One region of the Gordonia sp. 852002-10350_SCH5691597 genome, then DNA from elsewhere that is predicted to be linked to it. Evidence: riboswitches for the same ligand, from Rfam matches in the RefSeq annotation. Region 1 holds a riboswitch; the other holds the start of a gene.
What was found. A riboswitch is a leader RNA that binds a small molecule or an ion and turns the genes downstream of it on or off. The one in region 1 is predicted to bind thiamine pyrophosphate.
Positions count from the first base shown of each region.

Region 2: another riboswitch for thiamine pyrophosphate. It lies ahead of thiC (phosphomethylpyrimidine synthase ThiC); the one in region 1 lies ahead of A5777_RS01475 (3-oxoacyl-ACP reductase).

Region 1 is NZ_LZMO01000020.1:808-9,955, forward strand. It holds gene A5777_RS01405 (HsdM family class I SAM-dependent methyltransferase) at 1-1,655, shown strand, start outside; gene A5777_RS01410 (hypothetical protein) at 1,784-2,614, shown strand; gene A5777_RS01415 (hypothetical protein) at 2,705-3,316, opposite strand; gene A5777_RS01420 (hypothetical protein) at 3,379-3,705, shown strand; gene A5777_RS24520 (hypothetical protein) at 3,689-3,934, opposite strand; gene A5777_RS01430 (hypothetical protein) at 4,152-4,715, opposite strand; gene A5777_RS01435 (VRR-NUC domain-containing protein) at 4,787-5,182, opposite strand; gene A5777_RS01440 (glutaredoxin family protein) at 5,182-5,430, opposite strand; gene A5777_RS01445 (helix-turn-helix domain-containing protein) at 5,608-5,814, opposite strand; tRNA gene A5777_RS01450 (tRNA-Val) at 6,204-6,275, opposite strand; tRNA gene A5777_RS01455 (tRNA-Gly) at 6,510-6,582, shown strand; tRNA gene A5777_RS01460 (tRNA-Cys) at 6,605-6,678, shown strand; tRNA gene A5777_RS01465 (tRNA-Val) at 6,698-6,772, shown strand; gene A5777_RS01470 (hypothetical protein) at 6,880-7,542, opposite strand; TPP riboswitch at 7,541-7,637, shown strand; gene A5777_RS01475 (3-oxoacyl-ACP reductase) at 7,609-8,403, shown strand; gene A5777_RS01480 (hypothetical protein) at 8,427-8,636, shown strand; gene A5777_RS01485 (GNAT family N-acetyltransferase) at 8,855-9,148, shown strand, end outside.
Region 2 is NZ_LZMO01000078.1:214-6,525, forward strand. It holds gene A5777_RS05645 (GNAT family N-acetyltransferase) at 1-996, shown strand, start outside; gene A5777_RS05650 (ribonuclease domain-containing protein) at 996-1,535, shown strand; gene A5777_RS05655 (barstar family protein) at 1,546-2,085, shown strand; gene A5777_RS05660 (GlsB/YeaQ/YmgE family stress response membrane protein) at 2,247-2,549, shown strand; gene A5777_RS05665 (GNAT family N-acetyltransferase) at 2,592-2,939, opposite strand; TPP riboswitch at 3,274-3,384, shown strand; gene thiC (phosphomethylpyrimidine synthase ThiC) at 3,378-5,078, shown strand; gene thiD (bifunctional hydroxymethylpyrimidine kinase/phosphomethylpyrimidine kinase) at 5,075-5,938, shown strand; gene A5777_RS05680 (HAD-IIA family hydrolase) at 6,025-6,312, shown strand, end outside.

The DNA of each region.
Region 1 (9,148 bases):
TCACGTCGCCGGGCACTCCGGACATGGTCGTGCTGGTCGAGTGTAAAGCGAGCACGAAGTTTCACGAGTCCCCCAACCGTGACCGACCGAAGGACTTCGCTGTAGACGGGGTACTGCACTACGCCCGCTTCTTGTCGCCGAAGTACACGGTGATCTGCATCGCAGTGTCCGGGCACGCGCGCAACACCAGGTGGTCGTTTTTCGTTATGCCGAAGGGTACTCACGACGTCAAGGCCCTGGTGTCTCCGCAGGGTGCGGCCATCACCTCGATGATCGGCATGGACGACTTGATCCGTGCCGCATCGTTTGATCCCAGTGTCCAGCGGCAGCGAGAGAAAGATCTGATCTCGTTCTCTCAGGAGATGCACGAGTTTATGCGTGACGAGGCAGAGTTGGAGGAGAAGGAGAAGCCGTTGGCCGTGGCCGGTACGCTGATCGCCCTGAACGACGACGTGTTCTCCAAGACCTACGACGCCTACTCGGCGAAGGATCTACCGGCCTTCTGGATTCAGTCGATCAAGAAGGTCATCCAGGAAGCGAAACTTCCCAACGCCAAGCTCACGAACATGACCCAGCCGTTTACCGGTATCCAGGTCCATCCCGAGCTGAGCAAGGCGACGAAGGCGTATCCCAAGGGGCTTCTGAACGAGATCGTGACCATGCTCGCTGATCACGTGATGCCGTTCATCACCGTCTACCACGACTTCGACGTTGTCGGCGCCTTCTACGGGGAGTTCCTCAAGTACACCGGTGGTGACGGTAAGGGATTGGGGATCGTCCTCACACCCAAGCACGTCACTGAACTCTTCAGTCTGCTGGCAAACGTGAACAAGGACGACGTCGTCCTCGACATCTGCGCTGGGACCGCGGGGTTTCTGATCTCAGCGATGAATCGGATGATGAAGTCGGCGACAACCGAGGCCGAGGTCGAGTCGATCAAGAAGGATCGGCTGATCGGGGTCGAGCAGAATCCATCGATGTACGCGCTGGCGGCCTCGAACATGATCCTGCGCGGCGACGGTAAGGCGAACCTGTACCAGGGTTCGTGCTTCGATACCGCAGTCTCCAAAGGGGTCAAGGCGCACAAGGCCAATATCGGAATGATCAACCCGCCGTATGCGAAGTCGAAGGAAGACCTGCACGAACTGCGCTTCGTCGAGCAGATGCTGGACAGCCTGGATAAGGGCGGAACGGGCATCGCGATCGTGCCTGTGTCGTGCGCCACCGGTTCGAGCACCCACAAGAGCAATCTGCTGGAGAAGCACACCCTCCAAGCCGTGATGTCGATGCCGCCCGAGCTGTTCTATCCTGTCGGAACAGTTACGTGCGTCATGGTGTTCGCTGCCGGAGTGCCGCACGCGCAGAGCAACCGCAAGACGTGGTTCGGTTACTGGCGAGAGGACACATTCGTCAAAGTGAAGAACCTTGGGCGTGTGGACAAGAACGGGACCTGGCCGGGAGTGCGCGACCGTTGGGTCGAGATGTATAGGAATCGTGAGGTTCATCCAGGCCAGGCCGTCATGCACCAAGTCGACGCGGGCGATGAATGGATCGCCGAGGCGTATATGGAGACTGACTATTCGTCGTTGACGCGCGACGACTTCGAGGCTGCCCTCAAGGAGTACGCGCTCTTCATCCTGAAGACCTCCGAGTGACACGCGAGAAGAGGACGGGCATGCAACGGCTGGATGAGGTGTTTCATCTCCGCTATGGTCAGTCGCTCGAGCTCAACGCGCTAGCGCAGGTTGAACCACCCGCAGGCGTAAATTTCGTATCGAGGGCCATGCGGAATAACGGTGTTACAGCCCGAGTACAAACGACCGTACCTCTTGGCCAGGCCGGTGAGATCACCGTCGCACTCGGCGGCAACGGTGTTCTCTCGTCATTCGTGCAACCGGAACCGTTCGTGTGCGGCCGGGACGTGATGATCCTGAAGGCCAAGGACTCCACGATGTCGCTCGAAGAGAAGATCTGGTGGTGCCGGTGCATATGGGAGAACCGGTACCGATTCTCGTACGGACGCCAGGCCAACAGGACGCTTGGGTCTCTTCTGGTGCCGAGCGAGGTTCCGGATTGGGTTCACTCCGCATCACTCCCAACGCTGTCATGGACCGGCCTCTCTGATCTCGGTCCGGTGACCGGGAGCTATGCCGGTTCGCCCGACGACGTCGTTCCGATCACCGAACATTTCGACATCGAGTACGGTCACGGGCTCACGTTGAACGGTCTGGCGCAGGCCGACGCGCCGGAGGGCGTGAACTTCGTCAGCCGCAAGACGAAAGACAATGGAATAGCAGGGCGCGTGCTTGTGCCGAAGGGAGTGACTCCGGCTCCAGCGGGCACTCTCTCGGTCGCACTGAGTGCGACGCCGCTGGCCACCTTCTTCCACAGCGAGCCGTATATCACCGGCTATCACGTCGCAGTCCTCAAACCGAGGACCAAGATGTCGGTTGGGGAGCTGTTGTGGTGGAAGATCGCCATCGAAGCGAACAAGTACAGGTACTCATACGGACGACAGGCGAACAGAACCCTGGCTTCGCTGCAGGTGCCCGCGTCCCCACCAGCATTCGTGACCGAGGTGCTGGAAACCGGATCGTCGACCGCGACTGCGTGAGAGGGAACGACGCAGCGGGTTTCGCGGCTCATGCACCTGTGGAATGGCGAGAGGAGGACAAGGGCAACTGGGAGGTCGTGGGCCAGTAGGTCAGGCGACCGCACCGCAGGTACAAGCGGGTACGAGCTCGCGGAGCACCTGCTCGCAGGCAGAGCTCGGCGTGATCGCCTCGTGGACGCCGAGCGGCAGCGCCTGCCATGGCGGCAGGCAGCTCTGTCCAGCGTGACCCATGCCGAAGATGACGGTGACACCGAAGTGCGTGAGCGAGGTCGCGCACTCCAGCAGCGCCATCCGGTCCGCGTCCATGGAGCGGGGCGACCCCGCGTAATCCACGCCGCCGCCGCGGTACACCACGAGCACGTGCCGCCAGCACGGCGCGGGCGGCGTGCGGTGAGCCGACCGCACGAGAGCCGCGAGCGTGACGGCCTGGGGCTCGAAGGTGCGGTGGTCGAACCCGGCGAGGCACACGAGATGCTCCTGCTGTAGGAGCCGCGGGTCGGCCCGCGCGAGCGTCTGCTGCACATCGGCGAGGGTCGCCCCGCCGGTCGCGGGCCCGAGCGTCGTAACACGCAGCGGTAGCGGTTGCAGGCGGGGCAAGGTGGACGGCAGTGGCGGCGGCACCGCCAGGCGCGCAGCGGTCGTGAGTGTCGGGACTGTGGGGGTGGTCGTCGGCATGTTGGCACCCTTGGGACGTACGTGCAAGTTGGGGCCAGCATAGCCGCAGGTGGGCGCATCGCGCGGGAGGCGGAGCTAACCTCGTGCCCATGGCGAAGGCGTCGTGGCACAGGCAGGTGGACACCTGTCGCGGTTTCGAGGTGGACGCGGGGCTGGCGGGGGTCATCGAGGCCTGCTGGGACCGCGGCTGGACTACGCGGTATTCGTGCCAGGGCGGGGCGATGTGGGGCACTCCCGGCCCACGCCTGGCGTACATCATGTTCGCTGATCGGGAGAGCTTGACGAGCTTTATCGACGTTGTGACGCAACGCCTTTCGCGGGATGTACTCGCTGTCGATGAAGCCTGCGAGGCCGTCGTCCGCTTCGAACCGTCACTGATACCGGAGATCGAGCGGGTGCTTAGTCATCCTGGTTGAGCGGCGGCGGTATGAGGCCGATTTTGTCGATCTCGTCGTCGTACTCCGTCGGCTCACAGGCGATGCAGGAGTCGGGGTGCGGCTCCCACGACCACTCCCAATTCGTCCGGCGAAGGACGTATCTTCCGTCAGCGGTAAGGAACTCGGCGTCGTCGGTTGGGTTCACGGGCAGTGCACCGTGCGGGGCCTCGAGGTCCACCCCGACCGTGGTCGAGAGGAGATCGGCCATCGGCTGATAATGATGGCGCGCTCTATGGGCTGCGTCATAGTCCTCGAGCCGGCGGGTGAGCGTGTCCATCTGCTGAGCTGGAGTCATACGCGCCCACTTGCGCTTTGCCCGACAGGTGCGGCACCCAAGGTGGTCGTGGATCGTGCGGCGCTCGCACCTGGCGCACTCACGCACGAACTGCGACGGCGGGGGCGTCGGCGCTCCATCAGGCTGAATGTCAGGCAGCATCATTGGCCTCCCCCACGCCCGCCGAGATGATCACGCGGACATCATCCGGGCTGGAGACGTCGTATAGGAGGGCGAGTTGCGCGGCCGTTGTGCGGTCATGGACCGCGACTGCGAAAAGCAGCTCACCGGCAATTGCCGTCTGGATGCTCAGGATGCGGCCGACGACGGCGGAGCCAAGGTCGATGAGCGTGTCGCCCACACTCAGTTCGTGCGCGAGTACCTGGACCGCGGCATAGGCGAACCCGGCGGCGGTCGTTCGGTCAGCGGCGTCGCGGACGCACTGGATGACGGTGGCATCGGCGCCTTTGATGCGCAGCTCCGCGAGCAGTCCCTCGAGGTGATGTGATGCGACTGGCTGGTGGAGAAGCACTTCCGCGAGCTGCGCCGGCTGGCTGGCGGCGGCGAGGCTGGCGGCTGCACCAGCGACGACCCCTGCGGCGGCGCGAATGACGACGAGGTTCGGATCGATGTCGGGGTCAGCGAGGGCTCGAGCGGTGTCGACGGCGGCGGTGATGGACTCGGCGAGGGTGACGGGTGTGACGAATGAAGACATGAGGGCTCCATGTCGAGGTGATGGCGTGATGGAAGGCCCACCCTAGCGCGCCCCACCGACGAGCCGTCTGCCTACGGCTGCAGGGCCATCAGCACATGCGGTCGCCGGCCCGGCAGCGGCGCGTCGTGCGGATCGCGCTCGGCGATCGGCACCGAAGGGCGGACGAAATACTCGGCGAGCACCTCGTCCACCGCGGTGCGGGAGTCAGTGACGACGACGTGTGCGCCGTGGTCTCGCATGGTGGTGATCATGCCGACCTGTGAGGGTCTCGGCTTCTCCCCCGGCCGCTTGACCTCCACGAACAGGCTGACGGCATCGCCGGGGGCGTCGTGGCCCAGCAGCAGCCGGTCCGGCACCCCGGCATGACCAGGGCTCACGTACTTGTGGCACAGGATGCCCAGGTCACGACACCGATCGACCAGGTATCGCTCGACAGTGCGCTCCAGCGGTCGGGGTCGGCCGGCCATCAGGCGGCGAGGTCGCGGAGTGCCTTGCGACCGTCGACGCCGAAATGTGGTCGGTCGTCAATGATTGTCACCGGCGTCGCCGGGTGGTGGCCCGGCCGGTAGGCGTCGAAGATCGAGCGCAGCAGCGCCTCGGCGGCGGGGTCCTCACGCACGTCGCGGACGTCGGCGGTCAGACCGGCCTGCTCGATGGTTCTTTCCACGAGGCGGCAGGCGGGGCAGTTGCTCTGACTGAGAATCGTGATCGTCATACTTCATTCTACCGCGAATTACGTTGCGGCACAACGCTTTTGAGCAAGAGTGCGTTTGTGTGAGCAGTACGATTACAACACCCACATTCCATCTCTGTGTCCACATCTCGTAGGCGCTGACTGCAGAGTGATTGATAGAGCAGCCCCCTCAGATATGCCCGAGGGGGCTGCTCGGCATCACGCCGATGAGGCGCCATAGATATACGCGCGCAGCGACGCCGCAGGAATCTGGACGATGACGCCGCGCTTGCGGGGACGCAGGGGACGCAGCTCACCAGCGGCGATCAGACGGTCGACGGTGTCCTCGCTGACAGCGAGACGCTCTGCGACCTCTGCCTTGCGAAAAACACGAAGATCGTCGGTAGTGGAGGAGTTGGCAGGCACGAGCCCACCCCCTTTCGAAAGAGGTGAGCGCCGGCGCGATTCCCTTGGGGGCCTGCCAAACCCGGTTCCAAGCTCCACATTGCGCTACGGGCCGGGGTCGGGGCAGTCGTGGCTCTGCTATCCCGGCTTGATCTGAGGCCGATGTCATTTCGTCGGAGGGAGCCTATCCCCTGTGGTCCGACTAGGCGCGCCCAGCCTTCTGGACTGGGACACCTACAGGGTACTGAGATGGCGCAAGTATCGGCAAGTTGATTGGAACCATGACATTTGAGGTGCCGCGACATTCGGTAGGGTTCCGCATCCCAGATACCCACCAAGTACCCATCGGCCTATTTCCCAGTGTCCGGTGGAAAGCAAAAAACCCGCTGTCACCAGCGGGGTCATCGTCGTGGTCCCGGCTGGGATCGAACCAGCGACCTTCCCGGTGTGAACGGGACGCTCTTCCACTGAGCCACGGGACCGCGCGCGACGCGTAGAGGCGTCGGTGCACGAGGGGAAAGACTACACGGATCGACGCTGGGAACCCAAATCGCGGTCTGGCGGTGCGTCTCGGCGCGATCGCGACTCCCACCCGCTGCACACATCCTACTTTGCGAGGCTCTGACCAGGCGATTTGGTAGAAGCGTGTCGGTCGGATAATGTTCTGCATCGCATCGCGAGCAACAAATGGTCCACAAGATCTGCTCGCGAAGCATGCGGATGTAGCGCAGCTGGTAGCGCATCACCTTGCCAAGGTGAGGGTCGCGGGTTCGAATCCCGTCATCCGCTCGGCGCGAGTCGACTCGCATCTGGTGGTGTGGCCGAGTGGTGAGGCAACGGCCTGCAAAGCCGTGTACACGGGTTCGATTCCCGTCGCCACCTCCAAACCACCAATTTCATACCCGCGCGATTAGCTCAGCGGGAGAGCGCTTCCCTGACACGGAAGAGGTCACTGGTTCAATCCCAGTATCGCGCACCATGAGGTCCCGCTGTTCGCAGCGGGATCTTTTCGTTTCGCGCCTGGGTCCGGTTGTGTGGGATGCAGGGGTACAAAAATGCCCCCGAGGATCCCACGCAACAGCCGATCTACCCCCTCCGGATGGCCTCGACACTACGTTGCGCAATGACTGCCTCATCCAGAGACGCGGGGCGCAAACCATTCGGCCGGCCCGCGAGCTGATCAAGGAAACTGAGCAACGCCGTTCGGGCGTCTGCGCCGGATGCCTCGACGAGGAGGTCGTCGTCCACCCGCAGAGTCCCGTCGTCGACCCGATAGAGGCGACCGACATCGTCACGCGCCGCCACGTGGAATCCCAATGCGACTTCTGCGGACACCTCGACATGGACCTCCGCCGCTCCGATATGCAGCAAGGCGCGCCCACCGCTGTCACTCAATCCATCAGTGGCTGAATAGAACTCAGTGTCAATCGCCTCCACTCCCGTGTTCGGCCAGATGAGATCAATGAGGTGAGTCAGGTGTATCCCGAGATCGACAAACGATCCCGATCCTCCGCTGCGGGGATCGACCATCCACGACGCGTCGCCGTCGAACACGCCACGACGTCTGCCGTCGTGGCCGAATGTGAACGAAGCATGAACAGGAGGCGCGGCAAGTAGCTCCAGGAAGCGCGCGACGGCAGACACGTGGTGCAAGAAGAAGCCTGTCGCCGCCGGCACGTCACGCAGCGTTGCCGCGACGGTGCGTGCGTCGTGCTTGCGTTCGCCACCCGAGTGCGATCTGATTGCCACAACTGACACGGGGTGCCGACACGAGGTCGGCTGAGATCACACCCGCAGAACCTGCTCCAGTTAGCACTGGCGAAGGGATGGTCCGAAAATGCTGCAGCGCCATCTCTTTCCGAGCACGTCGTACTGATCACCGGCGCGGGCCGCGGACTGGGCGCAGCGATCGCACGCGCCGCGGCCCGTGAGGGTGCCCGCGTGGTCGTCAACTATCGACGCAGCGCCGACACGGCAGCTGCGCTGGCGGCAGAGCTCGGCGACCGAGCCGTCGCCGTCGAAGCCGACGTGACCGATCCCGGCGCGGTGCAGGCAATGATCGACGCTGCGACAACGCATTTCGGCACCCCGATCACGGCGGTGGTGAACAACGCCCTCCCCGACTATTCGTTCAACGGCGACGCCCGCTCAACGGCCGACACCATTACCACGGCAGAACTCGACGCCCAGTTCCGCGGAATCGTCGGCGGCGCATTGACAGTCGTGCAGGCGACCCTTCCGGGTATGCGAGAAGCCGGTACAGGACGCATCGTCAACATCGGCACCAACCTCGTGCAGAATCCCGTTGTCCCGTATCACGACTACACAGCAGCCAAGGCTGCTCTCCTGGCGCTCACTCGCACGCTCGCCGCCGATCTCGGCCCGGACAACATCACAGTCAACATGGTCTCCGGCGGACTCCTACGCACCACCGACGCCAGCGCCGCGACACCTCCCGAGATCTTCGATGCCATCGCCGCGCCCACTCCCCTGCGGTCGGTCACGACTCCCGAGGAATTCGCCGACGCGACACTGTTTTTCCTCTCACTGGCGTCGCGTGCAGTTACCGGACAGAACCTTGTCGTCGACGGCGGCCTCGTCAAGGACTGAGCGTTGACAGGCATACTGCGAGCATGAACATCGACTATCGCCCGGGCAGTTTCACCGTCGTCGACGCATCAGGCCGCGAAGCCGCCTTCGATGGCGACCAGTACAAGTGGGAGATCACCGACGGCATGCTCATCGTCAACGCCATCACCACCGAGGGCCAGGGCGCTATGCCGTATGAGGTGACCGAACTACGCGAGATCTACGCGGGCTCGTGGCGACTCTCGCTGGGGTGAATCCAACGGTTCGTCAATCCGAGGGTTCGTCGTGGCCAAGGCTTTCCGATCGCCCTCCGACGCCTTAGCGGCGGTCGTAGAATCGTATGCATGACTGCTGATATGACACCCGGCTGCGACAACCCCGACTGCACCTGCGGACCCGACTGCTCGTGCGGCGCCAACTGCTCCTGCGGAAAGAAATAGCGCCGTCTGTGCCACTCGATCCGACCGGCCCAATCACCGCCGAAGCTGCACCCGAACAACATTTCCAGGACAGGTTCATCGTCGACGTCGTGGTCGACCCCTCGCTCGCCGCCGACGTCGCCGAGGTAGCTGCCGCCACCTTCCCCCTGGCCTGCCCGCCACACTCGTCACCCGCCGACATCGCGGGTTTCATCAACGCCAACCTGGCCGAGGCGAACTTCGCTGCGTACATCGCCAGCGACGAGAGTGACGTGCTGGTCGCCCGCACACCCGACGGCACGACGGTGGGCTACTCGCTCGTGCACCACCGGCCACCCTCCGACCCC
Region 2 (6,312 bases), on a different contig from region 1:
AATCCGGCTCCCGCGTCGACGGCAGCGCCCACGATGTCCGACGTCACGGGGTTTCTGGTGGAACGCCCCGATACCGAACGCACCGATGCCGAATGCACCGATACCGAACGCCCCGATACCGGGGACCTCGACTCGACGCTGCTGATCGAACGCGACGGAACGGTCGAGTCCATCCCCCGCGAGTCGGTCGTGTCGATTCGCCTCCTGTCGGCACAACCGGTGCGCAACAGCGCGATTCGCGACCTCGAGCATGCAGCGGCGCTCGCATGGCCGGGCGTCGAGTCGACGTGGATCGACGGCTGGCTGGCGCGTGCGGGTGCAGGATTCTCCCGTCGCGCGAATTCTGCTGTGCCACTGGACCGTTCAGCACGCGCCGACGCCCCCACGCTGCGCGCCCTCACCTCCTGGTACGCCGAACGGGACCTGCCCGTCCTACTGGCGCTGCCCGAGCGACTGATCGCCGCGCGCACAGTAGGGGGCGAACCGGCCAGCCCGACGGTTCACATCCTGACCCGCACCCTCGACGACTTTCCCGGTGCCACAGATGATTTCCCAGGTATGACAACGGGACTCGGCATCACGGGAGAACTCGACGTCGAACTCGCTCCGACGCCGAGCGCACGGTGGGCACAGTCGTACAGCCGCGGTCGAGACACCGATCTCGTTGCCGCCGTGGTCGGTTCGGCACAGGGGCCGGTGACGTTCGCGACGGTCGTCGACGAGAGCGGGACGCTGATCGCGACCGGCCGAGCAGCCGTCACCTCGTCGCCGTCCGGCGTCGCGTGGCTCGGCATCACCGCGCTGTGGACCGAGCCGTCCCACCGTCGGCGCCATATCTCTGACGCCGTACTCGCCCGCCTGATGACCTGGGGAATCACGCACGACGCGCAGTCGGCGTACGTACAGGTCGAAGCAGACAACGCTGTTGCCGGACGCTGGTATCGCAGAAGGGGATTCGCCTTGCACCACACCTCTCACTACGAGTCGATCGCCTGATGTCGGCACGTAAGCCGACGGTCGCGCAGCGTCGTCGACAAGCCGTGGTGTCGGCCGTCGCGCTGGTCGTGATCGCGCTCGTCGTCGTAGCGACGTGGCTGATCAACCGATCCGACGACTCGAACTCCGCCGCCCAGTCGGCCTCATCGACGTCATCCACCGCGAAGCCGTCGTCGAAGAAGCAGTCGGGCACAGCTTCTCAGGGCGGCACCGCCTCTCGGACAACGGTGGCACCGACCGCGGCGGCATCGGTTCCGGCGCAGGTGACCAAGACGCTGTCGCTCATCGACGCCGGTAAGTGGCCGCCAGACGACGCGTCGGGGACCAAGGGCGGGACCAACTTCGGGAACTTCGAGGGTCGGCTGCCGAAGAAGACGTCCTCGGGTAAGCGGATCACCTACACCGAGTGGGACGTCAACCGTCGCGAAGCGGGAAGAAGCCGCGATGCGGAACGTATCGTGACGGGAAGCGACGGTTCCGCCTGGTATACCTCCGACCACTACAACACCTTCGTCCAGATCCGAGGCCCCAACCGATGAGCCAACTCCGATGACCTCAGGCGCGGGAGGCGACAGCATCTCCGACACCGGCATTCCCCTGGCGCGTTTCCTCGACGCCGCGTCCCGGAAGGGGCCCGCCGTCGGACTCTGGGTGGGCAGCCGACCACCGAGCGCGCCGTCGTCGTACGAGTACCGCGAGGTGACCGGCCGAACGATGACCACCGTCAATGGTCTCTACGAAACCTATGCGCGCGCATGGGATTTCCCCGACTACTTCGGACACAATGCCGATGCGTTCGACGAGTGCATGCGCGAACTCGACGACTCCGCCGGCCCCACCGACAGTCCCGCGGGGTACCTGACCGATATCGTCGACGCCGACCGCCTGCTCGCCACCGACCGCGAGGCCTTCGACTGGTTCGCGACGTCGCAGCTCCGCTTCCGCGACCACTATCGCGACGTCGCCGTGCCGCACAGAACCTTTGCGACGCTGCTCGAAACCTCGGCAGATCGACGACGCGAGCTGATCACCCGTTGGCGTCGTGCGGGAGTCACCGTCGTCACCGTCGGCGACGACCGTCGACTCTGAGGTAAACCACCCAGAGACAACCGACGCTGAGGCAGCCCACCCTGAGACAAACGACCCACTACAGCGCATGTGGCCGAATGCTTGTTGCACCGTGCCGCACAGGGTTACGTTGACATCACCCCTGCAGACAGACGGGGAACCCACGACGTAGGGAGTCGATCATGACCATTCTCGCCGCTACCGAGGTACTCGCACGATCGACGACGACGACAAGCGTCGGCTGGATCGGCTACATCATCATCGGCGCCATTGCCGGATGGATCGCCGGAAAGATCGTCAAGGGCGGCGGATCAGGAATCCTGATGAACATCGTCATCGGCATCGTCGGTGCACTGATCGGCGGATTCCTGCTCAGCTTCTTCGTCGACACAGCGTCCGGCGGTTGGTGGTTCACACTCTTCACCGCTGTTCTCGGCGCAGTGATCCTGCTGTGGATCGTCGGGTTGGTACAGAGCAGGCGCTGAGTTCATTCGGGCCGGGCCTGTCGGGGCAGGCCCGGCTCGCTCTCAGGCGGGAGCGAGCGGAACAACCCCGGGATGTCCGTCGAGATAGTGCTTGGTGAACGTGCACACCGGGCGCAAGCGGGCGCCCTGGGCCTTGGCATAACTGATCACGCTGCGCGTCAGGCCGGTACCGAGGCCGTGACCGGTGTATTCGTCGTAGAGCACCGTGTGGAGAACGGTCAGCGTTGTCTCGCCGTCGACCGTCTCGCTGGAGTATCCGAGAACGCCGACGAGGTCGCCCGCCACCCATAGCTCAAATCTGTCGCGGGTGGGGTTGTGCACGACCTGCGCTATCTGCTGCAGGATCGATCGGGCCGACTGGGTCGGCCGCTGGTGATACTTCCGGTGCATGGCTCGTCCATCCCCTCTTCAGGCTCGTTCGCAGCGTCTACACAGCTCACTGAGCGCTGCGTCCGGTTCCCCTCCGGGCACGACGGTGTGTGATCGCAGTCACATCGTAACCTGCGGAAGCGTAGCTTCAAGGGCTTTGAGACGAGACCACCGGTATCGAGACGGATTCATCGCAAACGTTCGCCCGCGGTTCACCCGCGCGTGACGTGACGTGACGTCGACGACGCGCGCATGCGACACTACGACGCACCGCGTTCGACGGCCCGGCGGTAGGGCTTACGCCCGGCTTCCTGACGCATCGGCAGCAAGCCAGTACAGTGAACTGCGCACACAACCGAATCAACGCGGGGGCTCTCACGTAACCGAGGGCTGAGATGGCGGCAGGCGGCCGCTGACCGCATGAACCTGTCCGGGTAATGCCGGCGTAGGGAGAATCTCATGGGCACACGTGTATCCGGCGGCAGCAATTCCGCGTACAAGGTCGACTCCGACATCCTGACCACGGGACCGATCGAGGGCAGCACCAAGCACTACGTCGACGTCGACGGGCTCCGAGTTCCGCAGCGACGCATCAACCTCACCAACGGTGAGCACCTCGATGTCTACGACACCTCGGGTCCCTACACCGACTCCACCGCGGTGATCGACGTCGAGGCAGGCCTTGCCCGTACCCGCGACGAGTGGCACCGTCCCGACCCCGTCGACGGAGCGTCGACCCAACTCGCTTGGGCACGAGCCGGACTCGTCACCGACGAGATGCGTTTCATCGCCGCACGCGAGAACGTCGACGTCGAACTCGTGCGCAGTGAGGTCGCTGCCGGACGCGCGGTGATCCCGGCCAACCACCGCCATCCCGAGTCCGAACCGATGATCATCGGCAAGGCGTTCGCGGTGAAAATCAATGCGAATATCGGCAATTCGGCGGTGACCAGTTCCATCGCGGAAGAGGTCGAGAAGATGGTGTGGGCGACACGCTGGGGCGCCGACACCATCATGGATCTGTCCACCGGCGACGACATCCACCTCACCCGCGAGTGGATCATGCGCAATTCCCCTGTCCCCGTTGGCACGGTCCCGATCTACCAGGCGCTGGAGAAGGTCAAGGGCGATCCCACCAAGCTGACGTGGGAGATGTACCGCGACACCGTGATCGAGCAGGCCGAGCAGGGCGTCGACTACATGACGGTGCACGCGGGCGTGCTGCTGCGCTACGTACCCCTGACGGCTCGCCGGGTAACCGGAATCGTCTCGCGCGGCGGGTCGATCATGGCTGCGTGGTGCCTCGCCCACCACGAAGAGTCGTTCCTGTACACGCATTTCGACGAGCTGTGCGAGATCTTCGCGCGCTACGACATCACCTTCTCACTCGGCGACGGGCTGCGTCCGGGCTCGATCGCCGACGCCAACGACGAGGCACAGTTCGCCGAACTGCGCACGCTCGGTGAGTTGACCCGCATCGCGAAATCCCATGGCGTGCAGGTGATGATCGAGGGCCCCGGCCATATCCCGATGCACAAGATCGTCGAGAATGTGCGCCTCGAAGAGGAGTTGTGCGAGGAGGCGCCGTTCTACACCCTCGGCCCACTCGCCACCGACATCGCGCCCGCATACGACCACATCACCTCGGCGATCGGTGCGGCGATGATCGCGCAAGCCGGGACAGCCATGCTCTGCTACGTCACGCCGAAGGAACACCTCGGCCTTCCCGACCGCGACGACGTGAAGGTCGGTGTGATCACCTACAAGATCGCGGCCCACTCTGCCGATCTGGCCAAAGGCCACCCGCGAGCACAGGAACGCGACGACGCATTGAGCAAGGCGCGCTTCGAGTTTCGCTGGACAGACCAGTTCAACCTCGCACTCGACCCCGACACGGCACGCGAGTACCACGACGAAACCCTGCCCGCGGAGCCCGCCAAGACGGCTCACTTCTGCTCGATGTGCGGCCCGAAGTTCTGCTCGATGCGTATCTCGGCCGACGTACGGGCGTACGCAGAGGAGCACAATCTGGTGACAGCAGAAGACATCGACCGACGAATCGAGCAGGAGATGGCAGCGAAGTCCGCCGAGTTCGCCGACGCCGGCAACCGCGTCTACCTGCCGATCGATGCGACATCGGGAGCCGCAAGCAGATCATGACGACACCACTGTTGCCCACCACCGAACCGGGGGCCACACCCGTCCGGGTGATGACCATCGCGGGTTCGGACTCCGGTGGCGGCGCCGGAATCCAAGCGGACATGCGAACTTTCGCGTTGCTCGGACTACACGGACTCGTCGCGGTCACCGCGGTGACGGTGCAGAACTCGGTGGGCGTCAGCGGCTTTCAGGAGATCGATCCGGAGATCGTCTCGGCGCAGATCCGCAGTGTCGTCACCGATATCGGGACGAGTGCCGTCAAGACCGGCATGCTGGCGTCGGGACCGATCATCGACGCCGTCGCCGACGCCTGCGCGGAACGCGGTATCGGCCGTGGCGGCGACACCCCGCTCGTCGTCGACCCGGTCTGTGCGTCGATGCACGGCGATCAGCTGCTCGCCGACGATGCGCTGGACGTGTTGCGGCGCAGACTTTTTCCTCTCGCCACGGTCGTCACACCCAACCTCGACGAGGTGCGACTGCTGACGGGCATCGAGGTCGTCGACGCTGCGTCGCAGCGCAAGGCAGCCGTCGAATTGCACGGGTTGGGTCCGCAGTGGGCACTGGTCAAAGGTGGCCACCTGCGTTCGAGTTCGCTCAGTCCCGACCTGCTGTACGACGGCACCGACTTCCTCGAATTCGCGACCGCTCGCGTCGACACGCCGCACGATCACGGCGCGGGCGACACGCTTGCAGCTGCGATCGCGTGCGCTCTCGCGCACGGATATGCCTTGCCGGACGCCATCGATTTCGCGAAGCAGTGGGTTACCCGCGGCCTGCGCTCGGCCTATCCTCTCGGAGCCGGACACGGCCCTGTCAATCCGCTGTGGCGTGTCGACAACGACGTCCGACGTGCGTGAACGGGAATCGTCTGAGAGGTAGCGGACCAATAACAGTCCGCTACATCTCGCGATAAACGTCCCGAAGCTCACCGTAGGGTGAGGCCATGGGCTGGACGTTTCTCATGGACATGGACGGCGTGTTGACGAACGAGGATCACCTCGTTCCCGGCGCAGACGATTTCATCGCGGAATTACGCAACAACGACATTCCTTTTTCGGTTCTCACCAACAACTCGATCCGCACGGCACGCGACCAGCACGCTCGGTTGCTGCAGATCGGCCTCGACATTCCGGAGGAATCGATCTGGACTTCGGGAATGGCGACGGCGGACTTTCTCGCGTCACAGGATCAGGGCGACACCGCGTTCGTCATCGGCGAATCTGGGCTGACC